Regions from separate parts of the Paenibacillus sp. 1781tsa1 genome, predicted to be linked through region 2. Evidence: predicted binding sites of a transcription regulator. Region 2 holds the regulator's gene; each other region holds the start of a gene.
What was found. Region 2 encodes Rex, which represses fermentation and respiration genes when NADH is low (regulators of the CRP and FNR family bind a similar motif). Its sites were predicted from a motif close to TTGTGAAATATTTCACAA; they were not measured.

Region 1 (4,294 bases), 2.2 Mb from region 2:
CCATGACTCTTGGGAACAGACCGATAAATACAGAGGCAAAGGCAATTGCAATCACAGCACCTGTCATACCAAAAGCCCAGCCTTCATGCTTCTGACGAACGAAGTATGCCGCAAGTGCAAGCGCGACTGCGCCAAGTACAACCATGATCCACAGTGCCCAACCGCGAACGGCGAACACATCGGTCATGAAATACGTCAATATCGCATACACGGCAAGCAGCGCAGCCAGCGGCAGCATCAATTTTTGCGCTGTATTCAAGGCACGCTCTCTGAGTTCCCCGACTGTTCGTAGTGAGGCAAACAGTAATCCATGAACCAGACACAGCAGGGTTACACTCAAACCGCCAATCACGGTGTACGGATTAACAATATCGAAGAATCCTGCACGCAACTGCATCTCTCCATCAATAGGCAGACCCTTCATGAACGTAGCAAAGACTACGCCGAACAGGAAAGGAAGGAGCGCGCTGGATACCACAATGATGATATCCCATGTTTTGCGCCAGCGCTGCTGTTTCATTTTACTGCGGAATTCGAAGGCAACCCCGCGACCAATCAAGGCGAGTAACACGACCACAAGCGGCAGGTAGAAGCCACTGAACATCGTGGCATACCAGTGCGGGAAGGCGGCAAACATCGCGCCCCCTGCTGTAATCAGCCATACTTCGTTACCATCCCAGAAGGGACCAATCGAGTTGATCAGGGTCCGGCGTTCACGGTCCGTTTTGGCAATAATGCCTGTAGACATCCCTACACCAAAATCAAAACCTTCCAAAAAGAAGAAACCGACAAACAATACGGCAATCAGCAAAAACCACAACTCACTTAGTGACAACGGAATAACCTCCATCCACGCCGAACGGATCGGCCGATTCATCGTGATCTTCCGGCTTATCGACCGCAAATGGCCCAGCCTTGATCTCACGTACGAACAGGTATACCATCACGATTCCAAGCACCGTATACGCGGCGGTAAAAGCAATGGTAGAGAACAGAATCATTCCTGCGGATACGTTCGGTGAGACACCGGCTTCGGTCGTCATATAGCCAAACACCGTCCACGGCTGCCTGCCAACCTCGGTCATGATCCAACCAGATGTATTAGCGATAAATGGCAGAGAAATAGCAAATACCATCAGACGCATGAACCACTTTCCTGCAACCTCCAGCTTCTTGCGCATGGCCAGTAACGTACCATACAGGGATAACAAAATCATTAAGCCACCTGCTGCGATCATAATGCGGAAACTCCAGAACGTTGTTCGTACCGGTGGGATGTAATTCCCCGGTCCATACGTCTGCTCATACTCGGCTTGAAGCTCCTTCATGCCTGTGACACTGCCGGAGAACTTGCTGTAGGACAGGTAACTGAGCAATCCAGGGATTTTGATCTCACCGGTATTCTCCTGTTTATCCGGATCGATAAAAGCAACCACCGTCCATGGTGCCGGATCTTCTGTCGTCGTCCATGTGCCTTCACTGGCTGCCATCTTCATCGGCTGTGTCTCCACCAGATATTGCGCCTGGAAATGCCCGGAGAAAGCTACACCCAATGAAGAAACAAGTCCAATGATGATCGCAATATTAAACGATTTACGGAAAATCTCCACATCCTGTTTCTTCATCAATTTGTAAGCACTTATCCCGGTTACGACGAAAGCCCCTGTCATCAATGCCCCGAAGATTGTATGTGGGAATTCGACGAGAAGCTGACCATTCGTGATCAGTGCCAGGAAATCATTCATCTCGGCTCGGCCGTTGTTGATCTCAAACCCGACGGGATGCTGCATAAATGAATTGGCTGCCAGAATCCACAGTGCGGACAGGAATGTCCCGACAAACACCAGCCAAATGCAGGCCAGATGCACTTTTTTGGACAAACGATCCCATCCGAATATCCACAAACCAATAAATGTAGACTCCATAAAAAACGCGAGTAACGCTTCAACCGCCAGTGGCGCACCAAACACGTCCCCCACAAACCGAGAGTACTCGGACCAGTTCATGCCGAACTGGAATTCTTGCAGAATACCTGTGACAACCCCAACGGCAAAGTTAATCAGGAACAGCTTGCCCCAGAACTTGGCCATCGTTTTGTAGATTTCCTTCCCCTTAACAACGTACAACGTCTCCATGATCGCAACCAACAGTACAAGACCGATGGATAGCGGGACAAAGAAGAAATGGAAGATCGTTGTAAGTGCATATTGGATACGCGATAACATAATCGGATCCATACCGTTACCCCTTCTTTCTGTTCACTTCGCAGTATGCGTATTTGGCATTGAAGCTGCACCTTCGCTGTCTGTCCGCCAAATACGTTGATGAACGTATTGTGCCAGATTCCCTATTTTATACATGTGAGAATTATCACAATCTTCGTCTCCAGAGCAAAAAAAAGTGACCTCGGTCACACAAAGGATAAAATTCAGCCTATTTGAAGCAATCTCATAATACTTTTAGCTGCTTTAGTGCAGATTCAAAAAATGAGGTTTTTAGTACCGAGATCCGAGAAGGTGGAATGCAGTTGGAAATGGGGTAGCGGAGCGCAGGAAAACTCTATAAAAGCTTGCCTACTTCATCTATTCATGGAAGATACTCATGTTTGGGACGGAATGCCCATATGTTAGTCTCAGGCATATCATGCGAAGTGCCGTAATGGCTTTACATATGAAGTGGAAGCATGAAGCACATGCATAGCGAAAGACGCTCCATATTACAGTCAAGGTGAGGTGAGCGATTCATGGAAAAACCTGTGCCGTTACCAGGTGAAGAATCCGAAGCCAGCCCGGATAAGGCCAGCGCAGCACAGCCCCCTGTACGATATGTTCTCTTCCCTCGCAAAGGAGGATGGTCATCCTTTCCCTATCCCGATATTGCTGCACTGCTGTCGATCGAGGGCGAGGTCTACTATGTCAGCAGCCTGACGCAAACAGTGGATGTACCTGCGGTTATCACCGTGATCTCCCTATCTGAAGCCGAGCAGCTATTGCTGGAACCCCGCACCGTGGCAGTGGTTACTCATCCCTACTGGCTCATGGCTGCAGCTTCGCTGGAACCAGAGCTATGTATTGCCCTGCTCCCTGAGCCTGCCGGAGACGAAGCATCTTCCCCCCTGTGGGAGAGCAGTATTTCCAAACTGGTGGGCATCGCCGATCTGGTCGGTACATCCTCCGAAACACGATATATGAAGCTGTTATTCCAAGGCGTACGCGCCATCTGGCTAGGAGGCGAAGATCATTCACCCGCGGGTACGATGCAAAAGGATGATCTCGAAGTCCCTCTCCGGGACTACGAACTGTTCTTCCTGCATGCGCTGCGGCAGATCCTGTCAGGCACTCCGGATAGCGTCACCCTGCTTCAATGCAGTGTACGTGCCGACTTCTATCGCCAGCTTCGAGCCAAAGCAGGTGCACATGAGACCATATCCTTTTTGCTGGCAGCTTATGAGTACTTGCTTGAAGATCCTCGGGCCATCCATTCGTTACAAGAAGCATTCACCCATGCAGTCATGAATGGTCGTAGTGATTGTGTGCTCTCCCACTATCGCTTCCTGTCTGCCATCCATGCCCGGGCCGGGCAGTTGGAGGACGCCTTGCTGGTGTACGGAATTAGTGCAGCCGACGAACAGGAACGACATCATTATGAACAGTTATGTCGCTGGTTGGAGGCAGGAGAAGATCAACTTGTACGAGCGGAATTATTGCGTATGAACGATGATTACGGAACCGCGCTGCGCATCCTGGACGAACTTGGCGGAGAAACCGCGAGACATTGGAAATTCCGCATTTATCAGGAGACAGGACGCGTGGAAGAGGCACTGGCTCTGGTGCATGCAGTCGATATTCAGGATGATGCCAGTCGCCAAGATTATCAGCAATTATCCGGAATTGCCCTGGCTCTGCGAGGGGACAGACACGGGGCAGTCAGACATTTTCTCGAAACGGCACTGGAGGATGAAGATGCCCTCGCCCGGATTGTCGAGCTGGAGCTGTTGGATCATGCTGTACAGCAATTGCTTGGGGAGGTGCCATGATGCTGGACCCGAAGAAGCGCAGACAACAGTTGAATGGGCCAATGGTGCACAGGGATATTCGAACCGAAACCACTTACATGCCAACGGAAACAGTCGATCGGACACATACAGACGCATTGGGAAATGGCGATCACGCGCCGGATCATGCACCACAAACGCAGGATATCCGAAGCCAAGTGCATCACTGGGGCGATTCTAAAGGTCTCGGAGAAAAGGATACTGTAACCCAAGAAGAAACAAGTGTATTCAAAGAGCCCT
Region 2 (4,294 bases):
AAACTGTTTACGGATGTCAAAGCAGCACATCAGCTGTTGCCAGCCTATGAGAGTCTTGTGATCGATGAGGCCCATCATCTGGAGGATGTAGCTGGTAAACATCTTGGAATGCATATGAAATATTTCACGTTGGTTCATACCCTGACCCGTCTGTTTAAAGACAGTCGTAATGGACAACTGCCTATGCTTCGTTCGCAGTTATCCGGGCATGAAAATTCGGTGCAATGGGGCTCCATGGTGGATCAGATGTTCCCGCTAGCTGTTGAGGTTAAGGAACTGTGGGATCGTATGAGCGATGCCCTGTTCGGTCTTTTGCCTGAACGAAGTGATGCTTCACCGGGAGAGACAGGGCAATTTTCCCTGCGCCTGAAGGCATCTCAGAAACCTGCGAAATGGCAGGAGTTGCAGGATCTGGAGAACCAGATCTATGTGACTCTGGGCGATTTGGTTCGCAAAGGGGACAAATTGCTGCTTGAGGTGAAAGAGGATCAGGATGACTATCAATCGGATAGTCTGATTACGGACATTACAGGATTGCTGAAAGATCTGACCACATTGAAGGAGAATCTGCGATTCTTCATGCGTATGGATGATGCCAAAACGGTGTACTGGATGGAAGCCAGCGGTCAGTTCCGAAGTAAATCTCTTCAACTGTATGCCGTACCTGTAGATGTCAGTGCACAACTGAAGGATTTGTTCTTTGATAAAAAGAAAAGTGTTGTGCTTACATCGGCTACGCTATCTGTAGATAAGTCATTCCAGTTCATGATTGAGCAGCTTGGCTTACAGGAAGCCTCCGAGAATAATCGGCTGTTAACGTCGATGCTGCCGTCACCATTCAATTATCGCGATCAGGCACTTCTAGTGATTCCCCGTGATTTCCCAAGTGTGAAAGGCAGTGTGGGTGATGCGCACTTTGTCAATATGCTGGTGCAATCACTTGCAGAGACCGCAATTTCCACGCGTGGACGCATGATGGTTCTGTTTACTTCATACAAGATGCTGCGACAGGTCTATGATCCGCTGAAGGAGGCACTGTCTGGTAACGACATCTCGTTGTTGGGCCAAGGTGTGGACAGTGGAAGCCGCTCCAAGTTGACTCGCAGGTTCCAGGATGCCAAAGCTACGGTACTCTTGGGCACGAGCAGCTTCTGGGAGGGTGTAGATATCCCGGGAGAAGCACTGACCTGTCTCGCTATTGTGCGCCTGCCTTTCCAGCCGCCGAATCATCCGTTGGTGGAAGCCAAGAGTGAGTTGCTCCAGGAGCAAAAGAAAAATCCATTTATGAAACTGTCTGTGCCGCAAGCGGTCATTCGTTTCAAGCAAGGATTTGGCCGATTGGTGCGTACAGCGAAGGACAGAGGTATTGTCATTGTTTATGATACACGTGTGATTGAAGCGTACTATGGCAAATTCTTTTTATATTCATTACCTGGTCCCAAAATGGAGCATATGCTCACGGAGCAGATGGTTCCACGAATTACCGAGTGGTTAGAAAAACCTGTTAATGAACAAGAATAATGGTTGTTTTGTTCGTTATATCATTGCATGACACGATCATTTGGCGTTAAACTTTATTAGATATTTCCGTATCCGATTAATGCAGTTGCACGTAAGAACTTATAACCTAAATTACAAGGAGCATTCTGTATAAAATGTCACGTCTATCTTGGAGTTTATACAGAATGCTCATCTTTTCATCTATTATTTTATCGTGGCATTGGTAAGGGGGAGCAAGAATGAAATCGGATAAAATTTCGGAAGCGGTGGTACGACGTCTGCCTGTATACTTGCGCTATTTGAACGAGTTGCATCAGCGTGAGGTGGCTACTGTTTCTTCTCAAGAGCTTGGACAGAGGCTGGATCTGAATCCTGCCCAAATTCGAAAAGACCTGGCTTACTTCGGTGATTTTGGTCGAAAAGGGATCGGATATGATGTATCCTATTTGATCGAGAAAATTCGTCACATTCTCAAAATTGATCAGCAAATTAATGTAGCTCTGGTAGGCGCGGGTAACCTCGGACAGGCCTTGTCCAACTACAACGCATATCTGAAAGACAACATGAAGATTGTTGCTGTATTCGATGCATATGGACCGAAGATTGGTAGTCAAATCAACAGTTTGACGGTAAAACCAATGAATGAATTGACGGAAGCGGTTAAGACGGATAACATCCGCATCGGGATTATTACAGTTCCAGATACGGAAGCTCAAAATGTAGCCGATCAGCTTATTGAATCCGGAATCGAAGCAATTCTTAATTTTGCACCAACCATTCTAAAAACACCGCCACATATCCGCATTCACCATGCTGACTTTACAACGGATCTGCTTAGTTTGGCCTATTACTTGGAGACTGGAAAGGACGACGAGGAAGATGACAACAAATAGATGGGTAATTCATAACGGCAAATTTGCTGTAAATGAAGGCACAACATGGAATGTGGTTCATGGATACATGGTTGTTGAGAATGACAAGATTGTGCATATTGGTGAGACATTGCCGGATGGAGACGAAAATTGCACCAAAGTGGATGGAAAAGGATTGTTTTTCCTGCCGGGTCTGATCAATACGCATGGTCATGCAGCGATGTCGTTGCTCAGAGGACACGGAGACGATCTTGCGTTGCAAGTATGGTTGCAGGAAAAAATGTGGCCGATGGAAGCGAAAATGACTTCACAAGACGTATATTGGGGAACTTCGCTATCCGTGCTTGAAATGTTGAAAGGCGGAACTACAGCTTTCCTGGATATGTATGATCACATGGATCAAGTTGCCAAAGTTGTGGAACAATCCGGTGTTAGAGCAGCACTGGCACGTGGTGTAATCGGGTTGTGTTCGGAAGAAGAGCAATTGCGGAAGCTGGAGGAGTCGGCAGCGTTTGCACGTGAGTGGAATGGACAGGCAGATGGTCGCATCACAACCGTAATCTCGCCACACGCACCATATACATGCCCTCCTGACTACATAGAGAAGCTTGTACAGGTCGCGAATGACCTTAACCTTCCTCTGCATACACATATGTCGGAAACGCTGCGTGAAGTGGAGCAGAACGTTACAGACTATGGACTGCGTCCTGTGGCACATCTGGAGAAACTGGGCTTTTTCTCCCGTCCATCCCTGGTTGCACATGCGGTGCATCTGAATGATGAAGAGATTGAAATTTTGGCCCGCCATGATGTGGCTGTATCCCATAACCCGGGAAGTAACCTGAAACTTGCTTCCGGTGTTGCGCGGGTACCTGCGTTGCTGAAAGCAGGAGTTACCGTGTCACTCGGAACAGACGGACCGGCAAGCAACAACAACCTGGATATGTTTGAGGAAATGAGACTGGCTGCATTGATCCACAAAGGTGTGTCTGGTGACCCGACGGCAGTGCCAGCGGGCGAAGCGTTACTACTCGGAACTTCATATGGTGCTAAATCCATCTTCCTGAACAATACCGGAGCGCTTCAGGTAGGCATGAAGGCTGATTTCATCGCCCTGGACATTGAACAGGCACACTTCTACCCACATACAGACCTGATCTCACATACGATCTATTCGGCCTCTGCCAAAGATGTGGAGCATGTATGGGTAGATGGAAAACAAGTGGTCAAACATGGCGAATGTCTGACGCTGGATGAAGAGCGCATTTTGCGTGAGTCTCAATTGGCATTTGATGGTTTGCTTGCTCGTTAATTGCATTGCAGAGCATCATAGGGAAAGGAAGTTCGGCTTTTGAAGAAAAAAAAGAAGTGGATATGGATTTCGCTGCTTGCACTGGTTCTGATTCTGTTTGGGCTTCAGCGTTATTACGTGTATGTCACACAGGACCAGCGTAAGGAAGAAGCGCTCGCCATACAGGCAGCACAGGAGAAACTGGGCATTACATCTTATGATGAACTGCGTAAGTACATCTGGGGAGATAAAGAAGGCTCTGACAACATCTACTGGACCCTGATCGGCAAAAACAAGGATAACCAGGATGTAATGGTCTGGGTTAAATTCGATGCAAACAATCAACCTGCTACAGGTGCTAACGCTGTACACAGTGAACTGCTGCAGAATGGGATGTCCGAAGCACAGATACGCAATCGCTTTAGTTCCGAAGTTCCTGCCGGTGAGATTAAACGAATCATGCCCGGAGTTGTGAATGGAATATATGTGTGGCAAGTGTATTATAAAGACGGTACGCATAACCACTATCGATTTTATCGTTTTAGCAATGGAGAACAGGTGGACTTGGTCTACACACTCCCGAACAGCTAGAACCAATAGAGTAACTTAGCTAGAGAATCATAGAAATGAA
Region 3 (4,294 bases), 190 kb from region 2:
GTCCGTGTGCGGTGTGGTACTGACCGCCCCATTTGTGCGCCAAGCTGTGGTTAATGCCCAGGAATGCGTTGGCAAACGCCATACCGGCAATGGTGGAAGCATTATGCATTTTCTCACGTGCCAGTTTGTCGCCTTGCAGCGCAGATTGCTCCAGGTATTGGAATACCAGTTGGATTGCTTTGATCGCAAGTCCATCCGTGTAATCGTTGGCCATAACAGATACATAAGCTTCAATCGCATGAGTCAGTACGTCCATACCTGTATCGGCAACGGCTGTTCTAGGCAGGGAGTATACGAATTCCGGATCGACAATCGCTACGTCTGGTGTCAGTTCATAGTCGGCCAACGGATATTTGGTGTTACCTTGATTTTTATCTGTAATAACTGCGAACGATGTTACTTCTGAACCTGTACCGGATGTCGTTGGAATCGCTACAAATTTCGCTTTTACGCCGAGACGTGGATATTTGTAGATCCGTTTGCGGATATCCATGAATTTTTGTTTCAGATCGTTAAAGTCCGTGTCCGGATATTCATAGAACAACCACATCGCTTTCGCAGCATCCATCGGTGATCCACCGCCGAGTGCGATAATGCAGTCTGGCTGGAAGCGGCGCATCATTTCGGTACCGCGATCTACCGTTGTTGTGGATGGATCTGGCTCAACATCGGAGAATACTTCGATCGCTACTGGCATTTGGCGTTGACGCAGATAGTGTTCTACCTTTTCAACATATCCAAGTTTCACCATCATGGCATCCGTAATAATCGCTACACGTGTGATGTCAGGCATTTTGGCAAGATACTGCGTTGCCCCTTTTTCGAAGTAGACTTTGTTCGGCACTTTGAACCATTGCATATTCACGGTACGGCGAGCCACCCTTTTCACATTGATTAAGTTCACTGCGGTTACGTTGGAAGAAGTCGAGTTACGTCCATATGATCCGCATCCCAGCGTCAATGATGGCATATTCGTGTTGTAGATATCCCCGATGGCACCGTGTGTAGATGGTGAATTCACAATAATCCGTCCAGTTTGCAGACGATCTGCGAATTTTCCGATTACTTCTTCATTCGTTGAGTGGATAACCGAGGAGTGACCCATGCCGCCAAAAGCAACCACTTCTGCTGCACGTTCAATTCCCTCTGCTGCCGTTTTAACTTTGTAACAAGCCAGTACTGGACTTAATTTCTCTGCCGACAATGGGAATTTGGTACCTACCCCTTCAATCTCGGCTACAAGAATTTTGGTGCCTGCTGGAACTTCAATACCGCACATCTTCGCAATGCTCACCGCAGATTGACCAACAATCGCCGGGTTCACTGCACATTTCTCGGCATTAATTGCACCTGCTGTCAATTTTGCTGCTTCATCTTTGTTAACAAAGTAACAGCCATTCGCAATCATTTTTTTCTTCACTTGATCAAAGATCGGTTCTTCAATGATGACCGCTTGCTCGGAAGCACAGATCATACCGTTGTCGAAGGATTTGGACAGGATCAAATCCGTCACTGCCTGATTGATATCCGCACTTTTCTCGATAAAGCAAGGAACGTTACCCGGTCCTACGCCCAGTGCGGGTTTACCACAGCTGTACGCTGCACGTACCATGCCTGATCCGCCTGTTGCCAGAATGAGAGCCACATCATTATGATTCATCAGTTCGTTCGTACGATCCATGGAAGGATCATCAATCCATTGAATACAGTCTGCTGGTGCACCATGTTTCACAGCCGCTTCTAGCAGGATTTTGGCAGCTTCCCGGCTACAATTCTGTGCAGATGGGTGGAAACCAAAGATGATCGGGTTACGCGTCTTGATGGAAATCAGTGCCTTAAACATCGTTGTTGATGTTGGATTGGTTACTGGTGTAATCCCCATGATGATGCCGACTGGCTCCGCAATTTTCTGGAAGCTCTCATATTCGTTATCTTCAATCACACCTACGGTTTTGTCATACTTGATGCTGTGGTACACATATTCTGTTGCAAATATATTTTTGGTGATTTTATCCTCATACACTCCGCGGCCTGTTTCTTCTACAGCCATCTTGGCGAGCATCATGTGTTTATCCAGACCCGCAAGCGCCATGGCTTGCACAATCCGGTCAATCTGCTTCTGGTCCATTTTCATGAATGCGGCGTGTGCTTTATTCGCTTTGTCGATTAACGTTTGAATATACTGACCTGCTGTCGGTTCTTTTGCTGGGGCGACTTCGTTCTTTACAGCCATCTCCCTCATCCTCCTAAAGGTTCGTATTGGTTTGTCTCTCTCGTTTACATTCACATCGTAACATGACCATAAATTTAATTATGTGATTTTTTTCACAAAGTATAACAAATTTAATTTAAGTTTTGTAGTGTCCTTCATACAACCATTTTCACTTCCTATTTAAAATATAGGGCTGTAAAATTCATGCTCTCCATTAAAAGTGAATTTTATCACAATGTTTGAAATTTCGTCATTTTTGCCCCCTTTCCTTCCCCCTCAAACGGTAAGATTAGGTATATACTGAACTTAAAAATTGAACCACCGCAATTTGTACCGTCCTTCCTCCCGGCCGAGATGACCCTGATCAGGACGGCAACGGTTTGCGGCAAACCTCGGAGACTACTGGAAACTACAGAATGTCGTCCGATGGACACAAAGGGGAGATAGACTTATGATAGAACTAACTACTGTACTGGAAAAACGCGGCAATACCAACTGTTTCTCGGAAGCGAATTTCAACCATCTGCTGGTTACCATGAAAGATAGAACCTATCCGGAAGGTACACATCTGTACTGGGAAGGAGACGTCTCTGACAAACTTTATTATATGAAACGGGGCCGTGCCCAGATCACCAAATCCACGGATGAAGGCAAGGAATTGATCATGTACATGTATCAGTCCGGTGATATGATTGGGCAGGCTGATCCGTTCTTCGGATCGAAACACAGCTTCTCGGCGGAAGTGCTGGAGGATAGTGAGATTGGTGTACTGGAGCATAAAGACCTGGAGATGCTGATCTGCCAACACTGTGACTTTGCGATCGACTTTATGAAATGGATGGGCATCCACCATCGGTTGACACAGACGAAGTTCCGGGATCTCATGTTATATGGCAAACCGGGTGCCCTCTGCTCCACCCTCATTCGGTTGTCGAATTCGTATGGTGAGCCTCATGGTGAGCATGTCATTATTCACAAAAAAATTACCCACACGGACCTGTCTAATATGATTGGAGCCACCCGTGAAAGTGTAAACCGCATGTTAAGCGATCTGCGCAAGAAAGATGCGATTGAATATGATAATGGCATGATTGTCATCAAAGATCTGAAGATGCTGCAAGGGATCTGTCACTGTGAACTTTGCCCGAACGAGATCTGTCGTATCTAATATTTGACTATGCAAATCGGATGTTGCTTATATATTTTAATGAAAAAAGCCCAGTTCTCCTAAATAGAGATTGGGCTTCTTGGTATGCTTAGGATGCATTGGTCAATTCAAGCTTCACCGCATCACGTGGATTCAATTTCATGTCCAAGCCATTTTCCATTAGTTCTTTGTCATTCACCATAATGACCCACCGCTCATTCATGCGGGGTGTGACATTCTCGACCGAAACGACGAACTTGTTATTCTCCGACATTCTTACAATTCCGCTGGACTTCAACACATCGCGAACGGTGCACTCTTGAACGTAGACTCCGGCATATTGACGATTGAGGGTTGGCATAATGTTTCCACCGCTAACCTTGAGTAACGTTGTCTGATATGCAACGCCATCCCCCCCACTGTCAGCGGCTTTCACGTAAATAATCACTTCATCTTTGGCATGAAGCTCCATGTCCCAATCTTCCTGTTCAATATCCTTGCCGTTCAACTTCACAGCCCAGCTAAGCGAAGAATCCAGAGAAACTTCACCGACGGATTGAATCCGTTTGCCATCTGCCGTAAAATCAACCAGTCCGCTATTGAGTAATGCTTTTTTGAGTGTCAAACCCTCACTAAAATCTCGCTTAATGGACTTTGTTGCATCAGGCAAAAACGTACTGCCATCTACAGCCACTGTAATCGTATTCGCTGTTTCTGTCTCCTTGACAATTGGCTGCTCAGAAGGCTGTGTCTCACTACAACCAGCCAAGATCGCCAGTAGGAGCAAACATACACCTATGTAACCGGGGATTTTCTTCATCATGTAGGTAACACCACCCTGCGTAAAATCATTCACCCTGTTGTCCATAACCTCTATTATGGCACAACCTTCAGCAAAAAAAAGTGTCAAAGCCGTTACTTTTTATAGGGTACCG

Region 1: a site for Rex is predicted at 2,359-2,376, ahead of NKT06_RS29720 (cytochrome ubiquinol oxidase subunit I). Genes of this name have one in related genera too.
Region 3: a site for Rex is predicted at 2,314-2,331, ahead of adhE (bifunctional acetaldehyde-CoA/alcohol dehydrogenase). Genes of this name have one in related genera too.

The regions. Positions count from the first base shown of each region.
Region 1 covers NZ_JAMYWY010000001.1:6,647,195-6,651,488, forward strand. The annotation lists gene cydB (cytochrome d ubiquinol oxidase subunit II) at 1-877, opposite strand, end outside; gene NKT06_RS29720 (cytochrome ubiquinol oxidase subunit I) at 822-2,237, opposite strand; gene NKT06_RS29725 (tetratricopeptide repeat protein) at 2,744-4,036, shown strand; gene NKT06_RS29730 (glycosyltransferase) at 4,033-4,294, shown strand, end outside.
Region 2 covers NZ_JAMYWY010000001.1:4,445,591-4,449,884, reverse strand. The annotation lists gene dinG (ATP-dependent DNA helicase DinG) at 1-1,521, shown strand, start outside; gene NKT06_RS19985 (redox-sensing transcriptional repressor Rex) at 1,740-2,393, shown strand; gene NKT06_RS19980 (amidohydrolase) at 2,380-3,684, shown strand; gene NKT06_RS19975 (cell wall elongation regulator TseB-like domain-containing protein) at 3,724-4,254, shown strand.
Region 3 covers NZ_JAMYWY010000001.1:4,634,278-4,638,571, forward strand. The annotation lists gene adhE (bifunctional acetaldehyde-CoA/alcohol dehydrogenase) at 1-2,233, opposite strand, end outside; gene NKT06_RS20930 (Crp/Fnr family transcriptional regulator) at 2,664-3,380, shown strand; gene NKT06_RS20935 (hypothetical protein) at 3,469-4,182, opposite strand.